One region of the Roseateles sp. GW821-FHT09H10 genome, then DNA from elsewhere that is predicted to be linked to it. Evidence: predicted binding sites of a transcription regulator. Region 1 holds the regulator's gene; each other region holds the start of a gene.

Region 1 (6,133 bases):
CAATTGCGCGAGATGGCCCTGGACATCCCCAGCCACCTCGCCTGCGCCAGCGCCTGCGAGTTGGACGAGGTCATCGCGCTGACGCAGCGGCTCACGCAACTGCGCCAGCAACTCAACAAGGCTGCCGACGCGGCCGCCTGATTCCTTCCCCCACCCACCGACCACCCCAAAGGAGCCCACCATGGCCATCGAAAAAGCCCTCTACACCGCCACCGCCACTGCCACCGGCGGCCGCGCCGGCACCGCCAAGTCGTCCGACGGCGCCATCGACGTGACCCTGTCCACGCCCAAGGAACTGGGCGGCGCCGGCGGCCCCGGCACCAACCCCGAGCAGCTGTTCGCGGCCGGCTATTCCGCCTGCTTCATCGGCGCCATGAAGGCCGTTGCCGGCAAGCAGAAGATCAGCCTGCCCGCCGAGGTCTCGATCACCAGCGACGTCGCCATCGGCCCCCACGCCAACAAGCCGGGTGCCTTCGGCATCCAGGTCGACATGAAGATCTCCGTGCCCGGCATGGACCGCGCCGCCCTGGAAGCCCTGGTCAAGACCGCGCACGAGGTCTGCCCCTACTCGAACGCCACCCGCGGCAACGTCGACGTCTCGCTGACCATCGTCTGATGCCCCGCCCGCCACGGCGGGCTCCAAGCACCGGCAGGCCCCGCGCGGGCCTGCCGGTGTCATCACTTCGTCATGGCCTGCTTCCTAGGATGTGAGTTTTGTCACAACCTGGCGACCGCAGACCATGAAGAAAACATTCCTCGCCGCTGCCGCACTGGCGCTGGCCACGGGCGCGCAAGCCGCCCCCAGCTTCACCGGCAGCATCGTCGTCCCCGGCAGCCTGGGTGACCAGTACGGCACGTCCGTCAACGACGGCCGGCTGGGCATGTTTTCCGACCTCTACTACGACCGCCAGCGCAATGAATGGTGGGCCCTGTCCGACCGCGGCCCTGGCGGCGGCACGCTGTCCTACGACACCCGCATCCAGCGCTTCACCATCGACGTGAACCCGACGACGGGCGCGATCAGCAATTTCCAGGTCCAGCAGACCGTCAAGTTCACGAACAACGGCGTGGCCTACAACGGCATCGCGCCGTCCAACCCAGCCATGCTGGGCAATGCCTTCGACCCTGAGGGCGTCGTCGTCAACCCGCGCGACGGCAATCTGCTGGTCTCCGACGAGTACGGCACCTCGGTCTACGAGTTCAACCGCAGCGGCCAGTTCGTGCGCGCGCTGAACATGCCGGCCAATCTGGTGCCCAAGGCCGGCGGCGGCGTCGACTACAACGCCCTGCCGCCGACCGCCACGGCCGGCCGCGAGGTCAATCGCGGCCTGGAAGGCCTGGCCATCAGCCCCGACGGCAAGTACGCTTTCGCGATGCTGCAGAACGGCACCGTCGCCGACAGCACGGCGGCCGGCCGCAGCATGTATGCCCGCATCATCAAGTTCGATCTGGACAGCGGCAATGCGGTCGCGCAGTACGCCTACCGCATGAACGGCTCCGGCCCTGCGCCGGCCCAGGGCGGCGGCATCTCGGCCATCGTGGCCCTCGACGACCACCGCTTCATGGTCCTGGAGCGCAACAACCGCGGCGTGGGTGCGGCGTCCAACCTCGCCAGCCCGGACAAGCAGGTCCATGTCATCGACATCGCCGGCGCCACCGACGTTTCCGGCATCGACCTGAACACGCTGGCCCTGCCGGGTGGCACGGTGGCCGTGACCAAGAGCGCGTCGCCGCTGCTGAACCTGGGCGTCAACAACCCTGCCGCCTTCGGTGGCCGCTCGCCCGAGAAATGGGAAGGCCTGACGGTCGGCCCGCAGCTCGCCGACGGCTCCTTCCTGCTGCTGGCCGGCACGGACAACGACTACTCCGTCACCCAGATCGCCGGCACCAGCGCGCAGTACGACGTCTACTTCAACCCGTCGCTGGTCGGCACGGCCAACGTGTCGCGCATCCAGTGCCCCATGGGCACGACGAGCGCCTGCCAGTACATCCGCGACAACGGCACCGACCTGGGCGCCAACGTCGCCTCGCTGCCGGCCGGCTACGCGCTGATTCCAGGCCTGCTGAACGGCTACAAGGTCTCTGCCGCCGACCTGGGCGGCTACACCGCGCCCGTCCCCGAGCCCGGCACCTGCGCGATGCTGCTGGCCGGCCTCGGCGCCGTCGGCCTGATCGCCCGCCGCCGCAAGGCCTAGGCAGCCAGCAGGGTCAGGATCAGCTCGATCCTGGCCTTGACCGGACTCAGCGCGCCCGCGCTGGGCAGCAGGCCGGGCAGATCCATGACCGGGCCGGCGTCGCAGCGCGTGCTACGCACGACCCTCACGCCGCCGGCCTGCGCCTCGCTCAGCGCGGCATCCAGCCCGCGGCTCAGCGTGCCGTTGCCGGTGCCGGCGGCCACCAGGCCGTCGATGCCGCTGGCCCACAGCGCCCGCACGACCGAGCCGTCAGCACCGGCGTGGTTCATGACGATCTCGACCCGGGGCCAGCGCTCGGCCGGCGCGGCGATCCGCGGCAGGCCCAGGGCCTCGCCCGACGGCCAGCGGCCGACCACGCGAACAACGCCCTCTTCCACGCGCGCGACCAGGGCACCGTCGACCGACTCGAAAGCGTCGACCCGGTAGCTGTGCGTCTTGCGCACCTGGACCGCATCGTGCACGCGGCCGGCAAAGGCGACGACAACGCCCCGGGCGCCAGGCGCGGCCGCCACCTGGACGGCGTCGGAGAGGTTCTGTGGCCCATCCGGCGCCAGCGCCGTCGCCGGGCGCATGGCGGCGGTCAGCACGACGGGCTTGGCAGGCGCCAGCACCCGCTGCAGAAAGTAGGCCGTTTCCTCCAGCGTGTCGGTGCCGTGGGTGATGACGATGCCACCGACCTCGGGCCGGTCCAACTGCTGCTGCACCGCATTCGCGAGCTTCTGCCAGGTCGCGAAATCCATGTCCTTGCTGTCGAGCTGGGCGACCTGGTGCGCCTCCAGGCGCTGGGCCGCCAGGCTCGGCACGGCCGCCAGCAGGTCAGTGACGCTCAGCTGTGCGGCGGTGTAGCCCACGCCATCACTGGCGGTCTTGGCGGTACCGGCAATCGTGCCGCCGGTACCCAAAATGACAATCAAAGGTGCAGAGATTTGCAATTTCTTGGGTTCCTGGACAAAAATACAGGTGCTGGACAAATCGCCAGCCCCTTCAGAAGGCCGACCGTGCAAGACCAACCCAAGCTTACCGCCCGCCAGCAGCAGATCTTCGACCTGGTCCGCAAAGCGATCGAAAGCACCGGCGCCCCACCGACCCGCGCCGAGATCGCCGCCGAGCTCGGTTTCAAATCCGCCAACGCGGCCGAGGAACATCTGCAGGCCCTGGCCCGCAAAGGCATGCTGGAACTCGTCGGCGGCACCTCGCGCGGCATCCGCCTCAAATCCGAAGTGCTGGGCGCCGTCAATCGGGCGCGCCAGTTCAGCCTGCCCATTCCCAGCCTTGCGCAGCTGACGCTGCCGCTGATCGGCCGCGTTGCCGCTGGCGCCCCCATCCTGGCCCAGGAGCATGTCGAGCAGACCTACAACGTCGAGCCCAGCCTGTTCTCCAAAAAGCCCGACTACCTGCTCAAGGTCAAGGGCATGAGCATGAAGGACATCGGCATCCTCGACGGCGACCTGCTCGCCGTGCAGTCGGCCAAGGAAGCCCGCAACGGCCAGATCGTCGTGGCCCGCGTCGGCGAGGAGGTCACCGTGAAGCGCTTCAAGCGCGGCCCGGAAGGCATCGAGCTGCTGCCCGAGAACCCCGACTTCGAGCCCATCCGCATCAACGAGCACAGCGAGAGCTTCAGCATCGAGGGCCTGGCCGTCGGCCTGATCCGCGGGCAAGGGTTCAATTGATCCTGGTGCGCTCGAAATGAAGAGGGCCCCTGTCGTCGACACGGGCCCTTTTTTGCTTGAACACGTGCGGCGCCAAGGCCGCGGGAAGGGAGGAAAGTGGTGAAACGGGAAACGTGTTGGCTCTTGCTTCCTGTCGCGGTTGCGCTGACCGCCGCATGCACACCTCACTATGTCCAACCGACGAGCGGGCCGGTCTCCCAGGTTCGCGTCCGCTACGTTGGAAACGAAGCCTTTGCGATGGTTCATACCTTCTCAACCGCGGGTTGCGAAGGACCGCAGGCCATCGGCGTGATCGGCAGCAAAGCGATGCTTCCCACGCCGGAGAAGGACGCGTCCAGGGGGATCAGGCCGCAGATGCTGGGAAGCAGTGGCCGGCCCGAATCGGAGACCTTGGAAGTCGCCATGCCTGCTCAGCGAGCCGTGACATTGCTCTACAGCCAAATTGGCCCCCACGACCTCATGGCCGTCCGGACTTGCAGCCTTCCCGTGACGTTCACACCCGAGGCCGACGGCCAGTACGAGGTCCAGTTCCGATCCGGCCGGGCGCTGTGTTCGGTCGAAGTCTTCCAGCTTCACGCGGGTGAGAGCAATTCGTATCGCAGGACTTCGATCCCGGTTGCCAAGGGCCCGAAAGACTGCAAGCCCACGCGGGTTCCCTGATCTCGAAGATCGATCGAGGTGCCGACGGCAGCCTCTGCGGAATCCGGACACAAGTGGTCAGTGCGGGCCCCATGCGCAAGAAAAAAGCGCCAGGTGATGGGTTCACCTGGCGCTTTCAGTCGTTGCGGTCTTTGTTGGACCCTTGAATGGTGGGCCGGGGTCACCCAAACTCTCGCCAGAAGGCCTAATAACCATTGGGTTTCCCATCAATGGATCGAGAGAGTTACCCGGAAAGTTACCCGGTCAGCCGGCCGAGTCCACGGGCCGACAAACGCACGATGAGCCAAGCGTTGTGATCCCTGTGAGCTTCTCTAGATCGTCGCGCACTGCGCACGCCGGGGAAGTGCCCATGAGCGCCAACGCACTGCTGCGCACGTTCATCCGGCGATTTAAAGGCGACATGAAGCTGAGGCAGACCTGCACTGTCGACCAAGCCGAGCAGCACAGGCAGGGCGATGCGGATGTGCTCCTTTGCGGCACGGTTGCGCAAATCCCTACCGCGCAGACGGAAGGCCGCCATGCCGCGCTGAAGACTTCACCTACAACCCAAGGTTGACGCGTCTGAAGGGTTCGACGCTACATAAACGCGCCCTGCCAACGACTGGATCGGCGTCCGGGGTCAGCTGACCCCGGGGAGCCGCGGCGGCAGGGTGCTGCCCGGTCCTGCGGCGCGTCGTCACGCTGCGGGTCGGTTTGATTGACACTTGTCAAGCCAATCAATCAAGCGATCCGCCGTGGTTTCTGATTGAAAACAAAGGCTGATCTCTGGCGGCAGGCCAATAAGACCAGGATGGTGGTAGTCGCCACCAAAAGCGTTCCAGTCAAAATACTGAATCATCACAACGGGTCGGCCGCTTTTGATCTTCGATGCTGCCGCAAAAGTCTCCCGCATGATAAGGTCGCGTGTTTTTACAGAATTACCCAAACTCGATCCGGCAATCACAAACGGATAGTGAGGGTTATCAATCGCCAAGACGCACCAATTTTTAAACGCAGGGGCCTCACAATACTCAAACACTCTCGCGATAGCGAAACCGACGCGCAAATATTCTGCAAGCGTCATATCGCTGAACATGGCAGCCACGATCTGCCTGCCGTGATCGTTTAGGCTCGAATTGCCCCCCATGCGGGCGTGGGACAGCGGCTGCAATATTTTTGTCAACCAATCAGGCGAGGGGGGCTCTCCACCAAGTTCGAGACTCCGCGCCTGTTGGAGCGCAGCCTGTAGATACGCTTCCAGGTAGAAGTGCAGTTCCGTGAATCGATCCTCATCGTTGAGGGCCGCAGAAGGGCCGGATGCTTGAGCTGCTGCGATAGACAGTAGGTCGGCGAATGTGCAGCCATGCTTTGCTAGAAGCGTCATGGAAGCAGTAGAGACCACCAGCGTAAACCCGCGCTTTCCGTACTTCCCACTGTTGTCCCTAGCAACAGAAAGTCCACAATGGGCCGAGACCACCGAAATAGTAATCAGATATTTAAAATCATCAAACCGAAGTTGTTTTTCGTCCCCGAAGCGATTTACACCCCTCAGGATAAATCGCTCGTCGCCACTTGCCCAAAGACGTATATATCTGTACGGCTGGCGCTGATTGTGGTCAAGCTGCTTGG
Region 2 (6,133 bases), on a different contig from region 1:
GCCCTGGTATTCGTGGATTTTCATGGCTGGGTCTCTCGGGTCGGGAAGTCAGGATTCGGAAACGGCCGGCTCGGCAGCAGCCTGGGGCTGGTGCCAGCGCGGATAGAACTGGGCCACGGTCGCGCTGTCGCGGCGCAGCGCATGGCAGCGGTCGAGCTGGAAGGGCGGGTTGCCGGCGGCATCGCCCTCACGCGTGTCAATGACCGAGCCGGCCATGGCCTGGATGACGGCCGTGGGCAGGATGGTGCAGAGCTCGGTGAGGTGGGTGCAGCCGCGCGTGCCGCCCAGGCGTTCGCCGACGGCCTGGCGGAAGCCCTTCATCAGGTTCAGGCCGATGAGCTGGCGGTAGGCGTTGCCGTGCTCGTTGCAGGCACCGGGGTAGGGCATCCAGAGCGTGTCGGAAGCGGCGGCGGTGATGGTCAGGGTCGCATCCACGGTCAGATGCAGGTGCATCTCGTGAATGGGGTCGCCGGCCTTGCGCGGCACGCCGGCCAGCGGCACATCGTGCGTCTTGGTGTCGGTCAGGCTGGCTTCGACATCGAACAGGCCGTCATCGCGCGCGAACACCTGCACATCGAGGGCGCGGCGATGCAGCGGGCGGCGCGTGATGGACGGGTGGACGGCAGGCATGGAACGGGGGAATGGCGAATCACCCCGGCCTGTGCCGGGACGGGGTCAGCCCGGCTTTTGCAGCGCTGCGCCAGAGGGGCAAAAGCGCTTGTAACCGGGTGAACCCTCGTTTTAGGGCAGGCGGCAATGTAGCACGGAGGGTGAAAACTCCCCCTGCGCACTCGGTCAAGCAGCCCTTAGGCCCTCAGCAAGCGGCGCACCATTTCAGGGGAAAACCCGCGGGCCAGCAGGAAACGCATCTGGCGCGCCTGCTCGGCGGCCTCGCGCGAAGGCTCGGTGCCAAAGCGCTTGTGCCAGACCTCGCGGGCGCGTTCCAGTTCGGTTTCACGCAGATGGGCCTGCTGGCTGGCATCCAGCTTGAGCCCGTGCTGGGCCAGTTCCTGCTGGATGCGCTGGGTGCCGAAGCGGCCGGCGCGCAGATGCAGCCGGGACTCGACGAAGCGGCCTTCGTTCAGATAGCCGGCGGCAGCGAGGTCGTCGAGCAGGGCGTCGACGGTAGCCGCGCCGGCGCCGGCCTCGCTGTCGACATCATCCTCATGGATGAAGCCCGACCCGCCCATCCCCGGAGCCGTCTCGGCAGCCGCCGCCTTCGTGGCCGCGCGCTCGCGCTGCTGGCGCTCGATGCGCAGCAACTTGCGCCGCAGCTCCGTGCGGCTGTGCTCGCGCTGGGCCAACAGGCCGATGGCCCGGGCCTTCAGCGACAGCGGCCCGCGGGTGGCCATGCCTGCCGGATGCGTGCCGGGCCGGTAGCGGCTTACTCCGCGTCGCCGGCGACGTCGCCCAGGGCGGCAACGCCGACCGTTTCGCGGATCTTGTTCTCGATCTCGCGGGCGATGTCGGGGTTCTCGCGCAGGTATTCGCGGGCGTTGTCCTTGCCCTGGCCGATCTTGTCGCCGTTGTAGGCATACCAGGCGCCGGACTTGTCGACGATCTTGTGGACGACGCCCATGTCAACGATCTCGCCCTCGCGGCTGATGCCCTCGCCATAGAGGATGTCGAACTCGGCGGTCTTGAACGGGGGGCTGACCTTGTTCTTGACGACCTTGACCTTGGTCTCGGAGCCGATGATCTCCTCGCCCTTCTTGATCGAGCCGATGCGGCGGATGTCCAGGCGCACCGAGGCGTAGAACTTCAGCGCATTGCCGCCGGTGGTCGTTTCGGGCGAGCCGAACATGACGCCGATCTTCATGCGGATCTGGTTGATGAAGATGACCGTGCAGTTGGTCTTCTTGATGGTGGCGGTCAGCTTGCGCAGGGCCTGGCTCATCAGGCGGGCCTGCAGGCCGGGCAGCTGGTCGCCCATCTCGCCCTCGATTTCGGCGCGGGGCGTGAGGGCTGCGACCGAGTCGATGACGATGAGGTCCACCGAGCCGGAGCGCACCAGGGAGTCGACGATCTCGAGGGCCTGTTCGCCGGTGTCGGGCTGGCTGATCAGCAGGTCCTGCAGGTTCACGCCCAGCTTCTGGGCGTACTGGATGTCCAGGGCGTGCTCGGCGTCGATGAAAGCGCAGGTGCCGGCGAGCTTCTGCATCTCGGCGATGACCTGCAGCGTCAGCGTGGTCTTGCCGGAAGACTCGGGGCCGTAGATCTCGATGACGCGGCCACGCGGCAGGCCGCCGACGCCCAGGGCGATGTCCAGGCCCAGGGAGCCGGTGGAGACGACCTGGATGTCTTCGATGACCTCGCCTTCACCCAGGCGCATGATGGAACCCTTGCCGAATTGCTTCTCGATCTGGGCGAGGGCGGCCTGCAGGGCCTTGGCTTTTTCGGTGTTCAGGGCTTTGACGGGGGCGTCCATGCGGTTCTCCAAAGGAATGTCTGAATTATGGGGCAATCTGTATGTTTGTACAGTGGTTTTGACCCTTGGCCCGAGGCCGCAGCGACCTCAGTGTTGATGAGATTCTGCGGGCCAGGTGGCTCATGGCGTGAGCCAGCCGGCCACCGCCTAACATCGGCGGTGGAGACAAAAGAGCTATGCGCATCCTGATTGCCGAAGACGACCAAGTGCTGGCCGATGGCTTGTTGCGCGCCCTGCGCGCCTCGGGCTATGCGGTGGACCGTGTCAGCTCGGGCACCGAGGCCGACACGGCGCTGGCGACGCATGAGTTCGACCTGGTCATCCTGGACCTGGGCCTGCCGCGCCTGCATGGGCTGGAGGTGCTGCGCAAGCTGCGCGCGCGGGGGTCGACCATGCCGGTGCTGATCCTGACGGCCGCCGACAGCGTCGAGCAGCGCGTCAAGGGGCTGGATCTGGGCGCCGACGACTACATGGCCAAGCCCTTCTCGCTGCAGGAGCTGGAGGCGCGCGTGCGCGCGCTGACGCGCCGCGGCCTGGGCACGGCGAGCAGCCTCATCAAGCATGGCCCGCTGACCTTCGATGCGACGGGCCGCGTGGCCTATATCAATGAGCAGATGCTGGAGCTGTCGGCGCGCGAGCTGTCGCTGCTGGAGGTGCTGCTGCAGCGCGCCGGCCGCCTCGTCAGCAAGGACCAGCTCGTCGAGCGCTTGTGCGAATGGGGTGAGGAGGTCTCGAACAACGCCATCGAGGTCTATATCCACCGGCTGCGCAAGAAGATCGAGCAGGGCCCCATCCGCATCGCGACCGTGCGCGGCCTGGGCTACTGCCTGGAAAAGATCAACTCGTGATGGGGCACCCCGCCGGCCGGGTACAGCCGTCGACCCTCCGTGAGGGTCGGACCTTGCTCGGGAGCGGCCCAGCGCTGCGGCAAAACATGGGGCACCCCGCCGGCCGGGTACGGCCGCCGACCCTCCGTGAGGGTCGGACCTTGCTCGGGAGCGGCCCAGCGCTGCGGTCCGCGTAAATGCCAACCAAGGAAGGCGCCAGCCCCCAGCAGGGCTCGCTGTTCGGCGAGATCCTGGACTGGATGCTCGCCCCGCTGCTGCTGATCTGGCCGATCAGCGTGGCCCTGACCTGGCTGGTGGCCCAGGGCATTGCCAGCCGGCCCTATGACCGCGAGCTGGGCGAGATGGCGCGCAGCCTGGGCCTGCAGGTGGCGGCCACCGAGGCGCCGAGCAAGGGACGGGACCGCTATGCGCTGGCGCCCGAGGCGGCGGCCCTGCTGCGCGCGGACGCCTCCGACACGGTCTTCTATCAGGTCCTGGGCCTGCGTGGCGAGCTGCTCAGCGGCGACGCGACGCTGCCGGTGCCGACCGAGGACGCGCCCGTCGTGCCCTGGGAGCTGCATTTCCGCGACGACGAGGTCGGCACGGACGCGGTCCGCGTCGCCTATCTGTGGATCTCGCCCGAGGGCCAGGCGGGCTCGACCCGGACCATGCTGGTGCAGGTGGCCGAGACCCTGGGCAAACGGGCGCGGCTGACCAACGAGATCATCAAGGGCGTCATCCTGCCGCAGTTCGTCATCCTGCCGCTGGCCGTGCTGCTGGTGTGGCTGGCGCTGGCGCGCGGCATCTCGCCGCTGAACGAACTGCAGCGCCGCATCCGCTCGCGCGAGAGCTCCGACCTGTCGCCCATCGACGAGCAGCGCGTGCCCGACGAGGTCGCGCCGCTGGTGCAGGCCATCAACGATCTGCTGGCGCGGCTGGACTCGTCGATGAGCCGGCAGAAGCATTTCCTGGCCGACGCGGCCCACCAGCTGAAGACGCCGCTGGCCGGCCTGCGCACCCAGGCCGAGCTGATCCAGCGCGAGATTGACGCCGGCCGCGCCTCGCCCGACGAGCTCAAGCGCTCGCTGGCCCAGATCGCCCGCGCCAGCGAGCGCGCGGCCCACATGGTCAACCAGCTGCTGGCCATGGCGCGCGCCGAGGATGCCGAGCAGGCCATGAAGCGCGAGCCGCTGAACCTGGCCGAGATCGCCATCGACACCGTGCGCGATTTCGTGCCGCGGGCGCTGGAGCGGCGCATCGACCTGGGCTATGACGGTGTCGTGCCCGACGACGGCCGGCTGCGCGTGCACGGCCAGCCGGTGCTGATCGGCGAGCTGATCCGCAACCTCGTCGACAACGCGCTGCTCTACACGCCGGCCGGCGGTCTCGTGACCGTGCGCGTCGTCGAGGACCCCTTCGGCCAGGTCGTCGTGCTGCAGGTCGAGGACACCGGGCCGGGCATCGCGCCCAATGAACGCGAGAAGGTCTTCCAGCCCTTCTACCGCTCGCTGGGCAGCGGCGTGGAGGGCTCGGGCCTGGGCCTGGCCATCGTGCGCGAGATCGTGCAGCAGCACGAGGCCGAGCTGACGCTGGACGACACGCGGCTGCGCCGCGCGGCGGGTGGCGAATCGCCCGACGGCCAGGGGCCGGGGGCGCGGTTCACGATCCGTTTTCCGGCTTCGACGCTGGAGCCCAACGCTTCCTGAACAGGGCCTGGACCGGATCGGGCGAGCGCAGCGCCGCTTCCAGCTCGGCGGCGGTCTGCAGGATTTGCGCGCGCCGCTGCGGGTCCGTGATGTCTGACAGGTCGTCGTAGCGGTAGCTGCATGCGCCGGCCATGAAGCAGCGGAATGCGAGGCGGATGTCCTGATCGGCCGGCCCGCCGTCGGGTGCCGTGAAGCGCAGCTCCGCAATCCTCGCTGCGCGCAGACCGTCTTCGGTGGCTTGGGGAGCGACCAACGCACGCCAGGCTAGAGAGATCTGGGTGGCTTGGTACAGCTTGAGCATCGCCTCGGGATGCCCCTGCCTGACAACCTCGGCCAGCGCCTCGCCCAACGCCTCGGCCGACTTGCCCCTGGGATCCTGCAGCTTCAGATAGGCCTGAATGAATTTCTGCCCCTCGGTATCGCCCGCGCCAACGCCCAGGAGCGTCGCGCCGCCCCCTCCTGCTGTCATGTGGCCGCAGCGCGCCATGATCAGCTCGCGAGCGGCCAGACGCCTGGCGTGGTCCGGATGGTTCACATCGGCACGGGTGAGCGGATCCCGGTCGGGATAGAAGGACCAGGAAGTGGCCTCCACGCAAGCCTGGTTGAGCGCACGCACTGCCGCATAGCCACCGATGCGCCGCGCCTGATGAAGTTGCAGCAGCTGCGGAAAGAGGTCAGTCGCGGCGTAAAGATTGCGCCACGACGGAGCGTCGTCGCGGCGCTGGGCCGCATCGCCATTCGCCAGCAAAACTGCCGCCGATGCGGGCGTGCTCGCGGCAACCGGTGCCGGCGCAGGGGCTGCGTGGCCAACCGAACCGTTCGCCGGCAGGGCGTCAATGGACGAGATGTCGGCCGGCCAGTTCGCCCACAACAAGCCGGCTCCCGCCAAGCCTGCCAGAACCCACAGCACCGTCCCGCGCAACTCCGCCATTCCACCCCTTCCGCCTGAACGCCATGACCGTCATGACGTTAGCTGCTGGGTGAGGCGGGGCTGGCTTGGCCCCCATGTGCCTATTCACCTGCGCGTCTGCGCAGGCGTCAGGTCTTCACCAGCTTCTTGACCCGCGCAATCGACATCAGCAGCCCCAGGCTCAGCCCCAGCGTCACCATGGCAGTGCCGCCATAGCTGATGAAGGGCAGGGGCACGCCGACGACGGGCAGGATGCCGCTGA
Region 3 (6,133 bases), on a different contig from region 1:
AGCGCTGCGGCAAGGCCGGCGGATCGGATCGCTTCGCGGCCTTCCATGACAACTACGGGCTCTGGAACCAGATGAGCAACAACGGCTGGGCGGCGCGCGACGAGCGCGCCCTGCGCGGCCAGGTGTCGGTGAAGTACTCGCTCGTGAACTGCCCGCAGCGGCGCGACGAGAGAAGCCGCACGCTGAAGCCCGCCCCGGCACCCGCCGACACGGCCGATGACGCCGGCGCCGTCCGCTCGCTGAAGACCGCCAACAAGGGCAGCGACTTCTGGGAGCAGCTGCGCAGCGCCGAGGTGTTCGTGTCCTATACCAACCGCTTCGACTTCTATGTGGGCTCGCGCGATTCGGGCCCGGTCATCAACCGCGTCAACAACCCGGGCCTGCACCTGCGGCTGCCGGGCAGTCTCTTTGGCGGCGACAAGCGGGGCGCCTGGCAGCTCAGCTTCGAGCACATGTCCAACGGCCAGGTCGTCGAGCCTGTCCGCAATGCGGACGACCGCCTGCGCGCCCAACGTGCCTATGCGCGCGGCGACAGCCACTTCTTCGACACCATCAGCCGGGGCATGAATTACGCGGCCGTGCAGGGCGAGTGGGTCTGGGGAGAGCCCAATGAGGACAAGGCCGTGTGGGACCTGCGAGCCAAGATCAAGGCCTATGCCAGCAGCGACTCGGCCATCACCTGGGGCCCGCTGGCTGACCAGGGGCTGCGGTTCCGGCACTACGAAAGACTGAAGGTGCGTGCCGGCCTGTTCCTGCGGGATTGGGGCCGGTTCGAGCTCACCTCGCAGATCGGCGACAGCGGCCTCAAGCATTCCTCGCACACCCTCAGCTGGCAGTACGACGTCGGCGGCGAAGGCGACAAGCGCCTGCGTCTGCCGCTGTTCGTGCAGGCCCATTTCGGCCCGATGAACACGCTGTCGAACTACACGCAGCGCCAGGACTCGATTGGCGTCGGCCTGCGGCTCGCCTACTGATCGCGCTGCGCCAGCATGCCGGCCTCGCGCCGGGGCGCGTCACGCACGAGTTCGCTGATGAGCCGGGTCTCGGGCATCTGGGCCCAGTAGCGCACCGGCATTTCCTTCTTCATGGTGGCCACCTTGAGCCGCGCCGGATTGAAGATGCTGCGGTAATAGGTCAGCCACAGGGCACCGCCGGCGTCCTCGGGCGGCGCATCGGCCCGCCGGGCCGGACCCGCGCCGCTCAGGCGCCGGCCATCCCAGTGCAGGCAGCCCAGCGGCGTCAGGATGGCCCAGGGGTGCTGGGCAAAGCGGCGCACGAAGAAGGGCGCCACCGCCCGCAGCACATGGTGCGCCGGCTCGAACCAGGCGACATGGCGACGGCCGCCGGCCGCCTGCTCGTCGGCCACCTCGCGAAAGCGCACGAAGGCGTGCATCTTGTGGATCTCGCGGTCGACCTGGCGGGCCATGGCGCGCAGGCGGCGCCGCTCCGGGTCGAATTCGTCGAACCACAGCAGCGGCTCGTGCTGCAGACGGCGCGCGAAGGCCAGCAGGCGGGCATAGCGGCTGTCGTCGGCATGCATGGCGACGCGCCGGCCGAGTTCATCCCAGCCCTCGGGCGGCGTCCAGGCGCAGGGAGGCGCCGTGGTGACCTCTGTCGCGAACAGCGCAGCCTGGTCACCGACGTCATGCGTCCAGCCCGCACCGGCCGCACCCAGCAGTTCGGGCAGCTGGGCGGCGAAGCCAGCCCAGTCCGAGGGGTGGCGCAATGGCAGGTGCATCAGAACAAGGCGGCCTGCTGCGGCGCCAGCGCGGGCTGCGCCAGGGCCTGCAGGTCCGCGGCACGGGGGCGATGGTCGACGGCGATCAGAAAGGGCAGCGCCTTGCCGGCCGCCGGCCCGAGGGCGAGCAGGTCGGCGCGGCGCAGGCGGCGATGCAGCCTTGCGGCCAGCAGCTTGTCGACGGAGTTCACGCCCAGGCCGGGCACGCGCAGCAGGCCCTCGCGCGACGCACGGTCGACATCCAGGGGGAAGGCCTCGGGATGGGCCAGGGCCCAGGCCAGCTTGGGGTCGTGCTGCAGCGACAGGAAGCCGGCCTCGGTGACGATCTCGTCCGCAGCGAAGCCATAGAAGCGCAGCAGCCAGTCGGCCTGGTAGAGGCGATGCTCGCGCAGCAGCGGCGCGGCCTGGGGCGGCAGCTGGCTGCTGGCATGCGGGATGGGGCTGTAGGCCGAGTAGTAGACGCGACGCAGGCGCTGCCCGCTGTACAGGCGGCTGGAAAGCAGCAGCACGGTGCGGTCGTCCGACGCATCGGCGCCGACGATGAGCTGGGTGCTCTGCCCCGCCGGCGCGAAAGGCGGCGGCTTCACCGCACGGGCTGCGGCGCCGGGCAGTGCACGCACGGCTTCGGCTTCGCGCCTGGCTTCGCGCGCGGCCTGCAGGCGCAGCTGGATGCGCGTCATGGTGCGCTCGATGCCCGCTGCATCCTTCTGCGGCGCCAGCGACTTCAGGCTGGCGGCGCTGGGCAGCTCGACATTGATGGACAGGCGGTCGGCATAGCGGCCCGCGCGCTCGACCAGCTCCGGGCTGGCATCGGGAATCGTCTTCAGGTGGATATAGCCCTTGAAGTGTTCCTGCTCCCGCAGCCGCCGCGCGACCTCGATGACCTGCTCCATCGTGTAGTCGGGCGTGCGGATGATGCCGCTGGACAGGAACAGCCCTTCGATGACGTTGCGGCGGTAGAAGGACAGCGTCAGCTGCACGACCTCGTCGATGGCGAAGCGCGCGCGCCGCGTGTCGCTGGACTTGCGATTGATGCAGTAGAGGCAGTCGTACACGCACCAGTTGGTCAGCAGCACCTTCAGCAGGGACACGCAGCGGCCGTCGGGCGTGTAGGCATGGCAGATGCCGTTGCTCGTCGAGCCCAGGCTCCTGCCGTCACGCGAATCGCGCTTCTCGGTGCCGCTGCTGGCACAGGAAGCGTCGTATTTGGCGGCGTCCGCAAGGATGGCGAGCTTGTCCTGGATCTCCATGCAAGGACTGTACATGCATACAGTGTTTGATGGGTCGCAGATGTATCCGGCGCCAGGTCCTACACGCCCGCCTGCACTGACTTCCTAGAGTCCTCGGGCACCCCGCCAACGCCAGGAGCCGCACATGGCCAAGCCCCCCCGCACCACCGCACCATCCGCCAACGTCCAGCGCGGCAGCGGCGGTGAACTGCATCACCAGGCCGGCGGCACGCATCCGCCGCTGACGACCAACCAGGGCATCCCGGTCGCCAACAACCAGACTTCGCTGAAGGCCGGCGCGCGCGGGCCCACGCTGCTGGAAGACTTCATCCTGCGCGAGAAGATCACCCACTTCGATCACGAGCGCATCCCCGAGCGCATCGTGCATGCGCGCGGCTCGGCGGCGCATGGCGTGTTCGAGCTGCACACATCGCTCAGCAAATACACGACGGCCCGCGTGCTGACCGAGGTGGGCGTGAAGACACCGGTGTTCACGCGCTTCTCCACCGTGGCCGGCGGCGCGGGGTCGGTGGACACGCCGCGCGATGTGCGCGGCTTCGCCGTCAAGCTCTACACGCCCGAGGGCAACTGGGACCTGGTCGGCAACAACATCCCGGTCTTCTTCATCCAGGACGCGATGAAGTTCCCCGATCTCGTCCACGCCGTGAAGATGGAGCCCGACCGCGGCTTCCCGCAGGCCGCCAGCGCCCACGACACCTTCTGGGACTTCATCTCGCTGATGCCCGAGAGCATGCACATGATCATGTGGGCCATGAGCGACCGCACCCTCCCGCGCTCGCTGCGCTTCATCGAGGGCTTCGGCATCCACAGCTTCCGGCTGCTGGACGCCAAGGGCAAGAGCACCTTCGTCAAGTTCCACTGGCGCCCCGTGCTCGGCCTGCAGAGCACGCTGTGGGACGAGGCCGTGCAGCTGGCCGGCGCCGACCCGGACGCGCACCGCCGCGACCTGTGGACGTCCATCGACGAAGGCCGCTTTCCGGCCTGGGATCTGGCCGTGCAGCTCTTCACCGAGGCCCAGGCCGCCGACTTCCCCTTCGACCATCTGGACCCGACCAAGCTCATCCCCGAGGAGCTGGTGCCGCTGCAGGTCATCGGCCGCATGACGCTGAACCGCAACCCGGTCAACCACTTCGCCGAGAACGAGCAGGTTGCCTACTGCCCGGCCAACCTGCCGCCGGGCATCGACTTCTCCAACGACCCGCTGCTGCAGGGCCGCCTGTTCAGCTATCTCGACACCCAGCTGTCGCGCCTGGGCACGCCCAACTTCGACCAGCTGCCGATCAACGCGCCCAAGTGCCCCTTCCACACCACCACGCGCGACGGCCACATGCAGACCCGCGTGCCCACCGGCCGCGTCGCCTACGAGCCGAGCAGCCTGCAAACCGACGCGCCGTATGAAGCGCCGCGCGGCTTCCAGAGCTTTGCGGCGCAGAGCGAGCCCGACGAGACCGGTGCAAAAGGCCGCATCCGCCCCGAGAGCTTTGCCGATCACTACAGCCAGGCCCGCATGTTCTTCCGCAGCCAGAACGCGCTGGAGCAGGCCCACATCGCCGCGGCCCTGGTGTTCGAGCTGAGCAAGGTGGAAACGCCGGCGGTGCGCGAGCGCATGGTGGGCCATCTGCGCGTCATCGACGCCGACCTGGGCAGGCGCGTCGCCGCCGGCCTGGGCCTGGCGACGCTGCCGCCCGCTGCGAAACCTGCCGCGCCCGTGCAGGACCTGCCGCCCTCGCCCGCCTTGAGCATCATCGACAAGACCCCACCCTCGCTGCAGGACCGCTGCGTGGCCATCCTGTTTAGCGATGACTCCGACGCCAAGCGCCTCGCTTCTGTGGAGAAGGCGCTGCGCAAGGCCGGCGCCAAGGTGCAGAAGCTGGCGCCCAGGATCGGCGGCGCCAGGCTGAATGACGGCAGCCAGCAGCCCGCCGACGCACGCCTGGCCGGCAGCCCGGCAGCGGCTTTCGATGCCGTCGCCCTGGTGCTGTCGTCCGCCGCCGCCCAGCAACTCGCGCAGGACGACACCGCCGCGAGCTTCGTACGCCAGGCCTACGCCCATCTGAAGGCCATCGGCCATGACGAGGGCGGCAAGCTGCTGGTCGAGGCGCTGCACCTCGTGGCCGACGACGGCGTCTGCGCGCTGGACGCCAAGGCCCTGGTCTTCGTTGAGGCGGCTGCGACACGCCAGTGGGACCGCGAGGAGCGCGTGCACCCCCTGCCCTGACGCCGTCGTCATCGGCATTTCACGCCGCGCCGTCACAGTGCGGCGCTCGTGCATGCCCCCTCTTCCGCCGCCAACTCGCTCTGCGCTGCACGACCGGCCCTGCCGCGCGGCTTCGGCCTCGTCATCAGCGCCCAGTTCGCCTCGGCCCTGGCCGACAACGCGCTGCTGATCGTCGCCATCGCGCTGCTGGCCAACCAGGGCTTCCCCCCTTGGTGGGCCCCGTTGCTGAAAGTGGGCTTCATGGCCGCCTACGTCGTGCTGGCGCCCTGGGTCGGCCCGCTGGCCGATGCCTTCGCCAAGGGCCGCGTGATGGCCGCCATGAACATCGTCAAGATCGTCGGCCTGAGCCTGCTGGCCCTGGGCCTGCATCCCGTCGCCGCGCTGGCCATCGTCGGTCTGGGGGCCGCGGCCTATGCGCCGGCGAAATACGGCCTCATCACCGAGATGGCCGAGCCCGAAGCCCTGGTGAAGGCCAATGGCTGGATAGAGATCACCGTCGTGTCCGCCGCGCTGCTGGGGGCGGTGCTGGGCGGCGCGCTGGTCAGCCCGTCCTGGCTGGCGTCCGACCTCGCCGCACTGTGCGACGGCCTGGACCTGCCAGCCGACAAGTTGACGGGTTCGCTGGCGGCGCTGTTCGTCATCTACGCGGTGTCGAGCCTGCTGAATGCCGGCATTCCCGACAGCGGCCGGCGCCAGCGCAGCGTCGCCCACGACCCGATGACACTGCTGCGCGAGTTCCGCGCCGCCAACCGCCAGCTGTGGCGCGACCGCGAAGGCGGCCTGTCGCTGGCGGCAACGACCTTGTTCTGGGGCGTGGGCGCCACGCTGCAGTTCGCGGTGCTGCGCTGGGCGGGCGAGGCGCTGGCCCTCCCCTTGAGCCAGGCCGCCTACCTGCAGGCGGCCGTGGCGTTGGGCGTCATCGGTGGT

The links. The regulator LexA, encoded in region 1, represses DNA repair genes until DNA is damaged. The targets are predictions, from matches to a motif close to ACTGTATNNNNATACAGT.
Region 2: recA (recombinase RecA) is a predicted target of LexA. The motif match lies at 2,465-2,482, and genes of this name have one in related genera.
Region 3: AC07OY_RS21125 (putative DNA modification/repair radical SAM protein) is a predicted target of LexA. The motif match lies at 2,995-3,012, and genes of this name have one in related genera.

Annotation. Positions count from the first base shown of each region.
Region 1 is NZ_JBWKOB010000007.1:261,192-267,324, forward strand. Features, by position in the region: gene AC07OY_RS27205 (MarR family winged helix-turn-helix transcriptional regulator) at 1-141, shown strand, start outside; gene AC07OY_RS27210 (organic hydroperoxide resistance protein) at 182-616, shown strand; partial or broken gene AC07OY_RS27215 (esterase-like activity of phytase family protein) at 882-1,853, shown strand; partial or broken gene AC07OY_RS27220 (PEP-CTERM sorting domain-containing protein) at 2,106-2,195, shown strand; gene AC07OY_RS27225 (asparaginase) at 2,192-3,109, opposite strand; gene lexA (transcriptional repressor LexA) at 3,194-3,865, shown strand; gene AC07OY_RS27235 (hypothetical protein) at 4,103-4,525, shown strand; gene AC07OY_RS27240 (hypothetical protein) at 4,875-5,081, shown strand; gene AC07OY_RS27245 (hypothetical protein) at 5,202-6,133, opposite strand, start outside.
Region 2 is NZ_JBWKOB010000002.1:1,285,920-1,292,052, forward strand. Features, by position in the region: gene sucC (ADP-forming succinate--CoA ligase subunit beta) at 1-24, opposite strand, end outside; gene AC07OY_RS14030 (DUF2889 domain-containing protein) at 49-630, opposite strand; gene AC07OY_RS14035 (regulatory protein RecX) at 807-1,352, opposite strand; gene recA (recombinase RecA) at 1,385-2,428, opposite strand; gene AC07OY_RS14045 (response regulator) at 2,605-3,276, shown strand; gene AC07OY_RS14050 (sensor histidine kinase) at 3,453-4,961, shown strand; gene AC07OY_RS14055 (hypothetical protein) at 4,915-5,892, opposite strand; gene rodA (rod shape-determining protein RodA) at 6,000-6,133, opposite strand, start outside.
Region 3 is NZ_JBWKOB010000004.1:564,067-570,199, forward strand. Features, by position in the region: gene AC07OY_RS21115 (hypothetical protein) at 1-974, shown strand, start outside; gene AC07OY_RS21120 (TIGR03915 family putative DNA repair protein) at 968-1,738, opposite strand; gene AC07OY_RS21125 (putative DNA modification/repair radical SAM protein) at 1,738-2,988, opposite strand; gene AC07OY_RS21130 (catalase) at 3,113-5,206, shown strand; gene lplT (lysophospholipid transporter LplT) at 5,255-6,133, shown strand, end outside.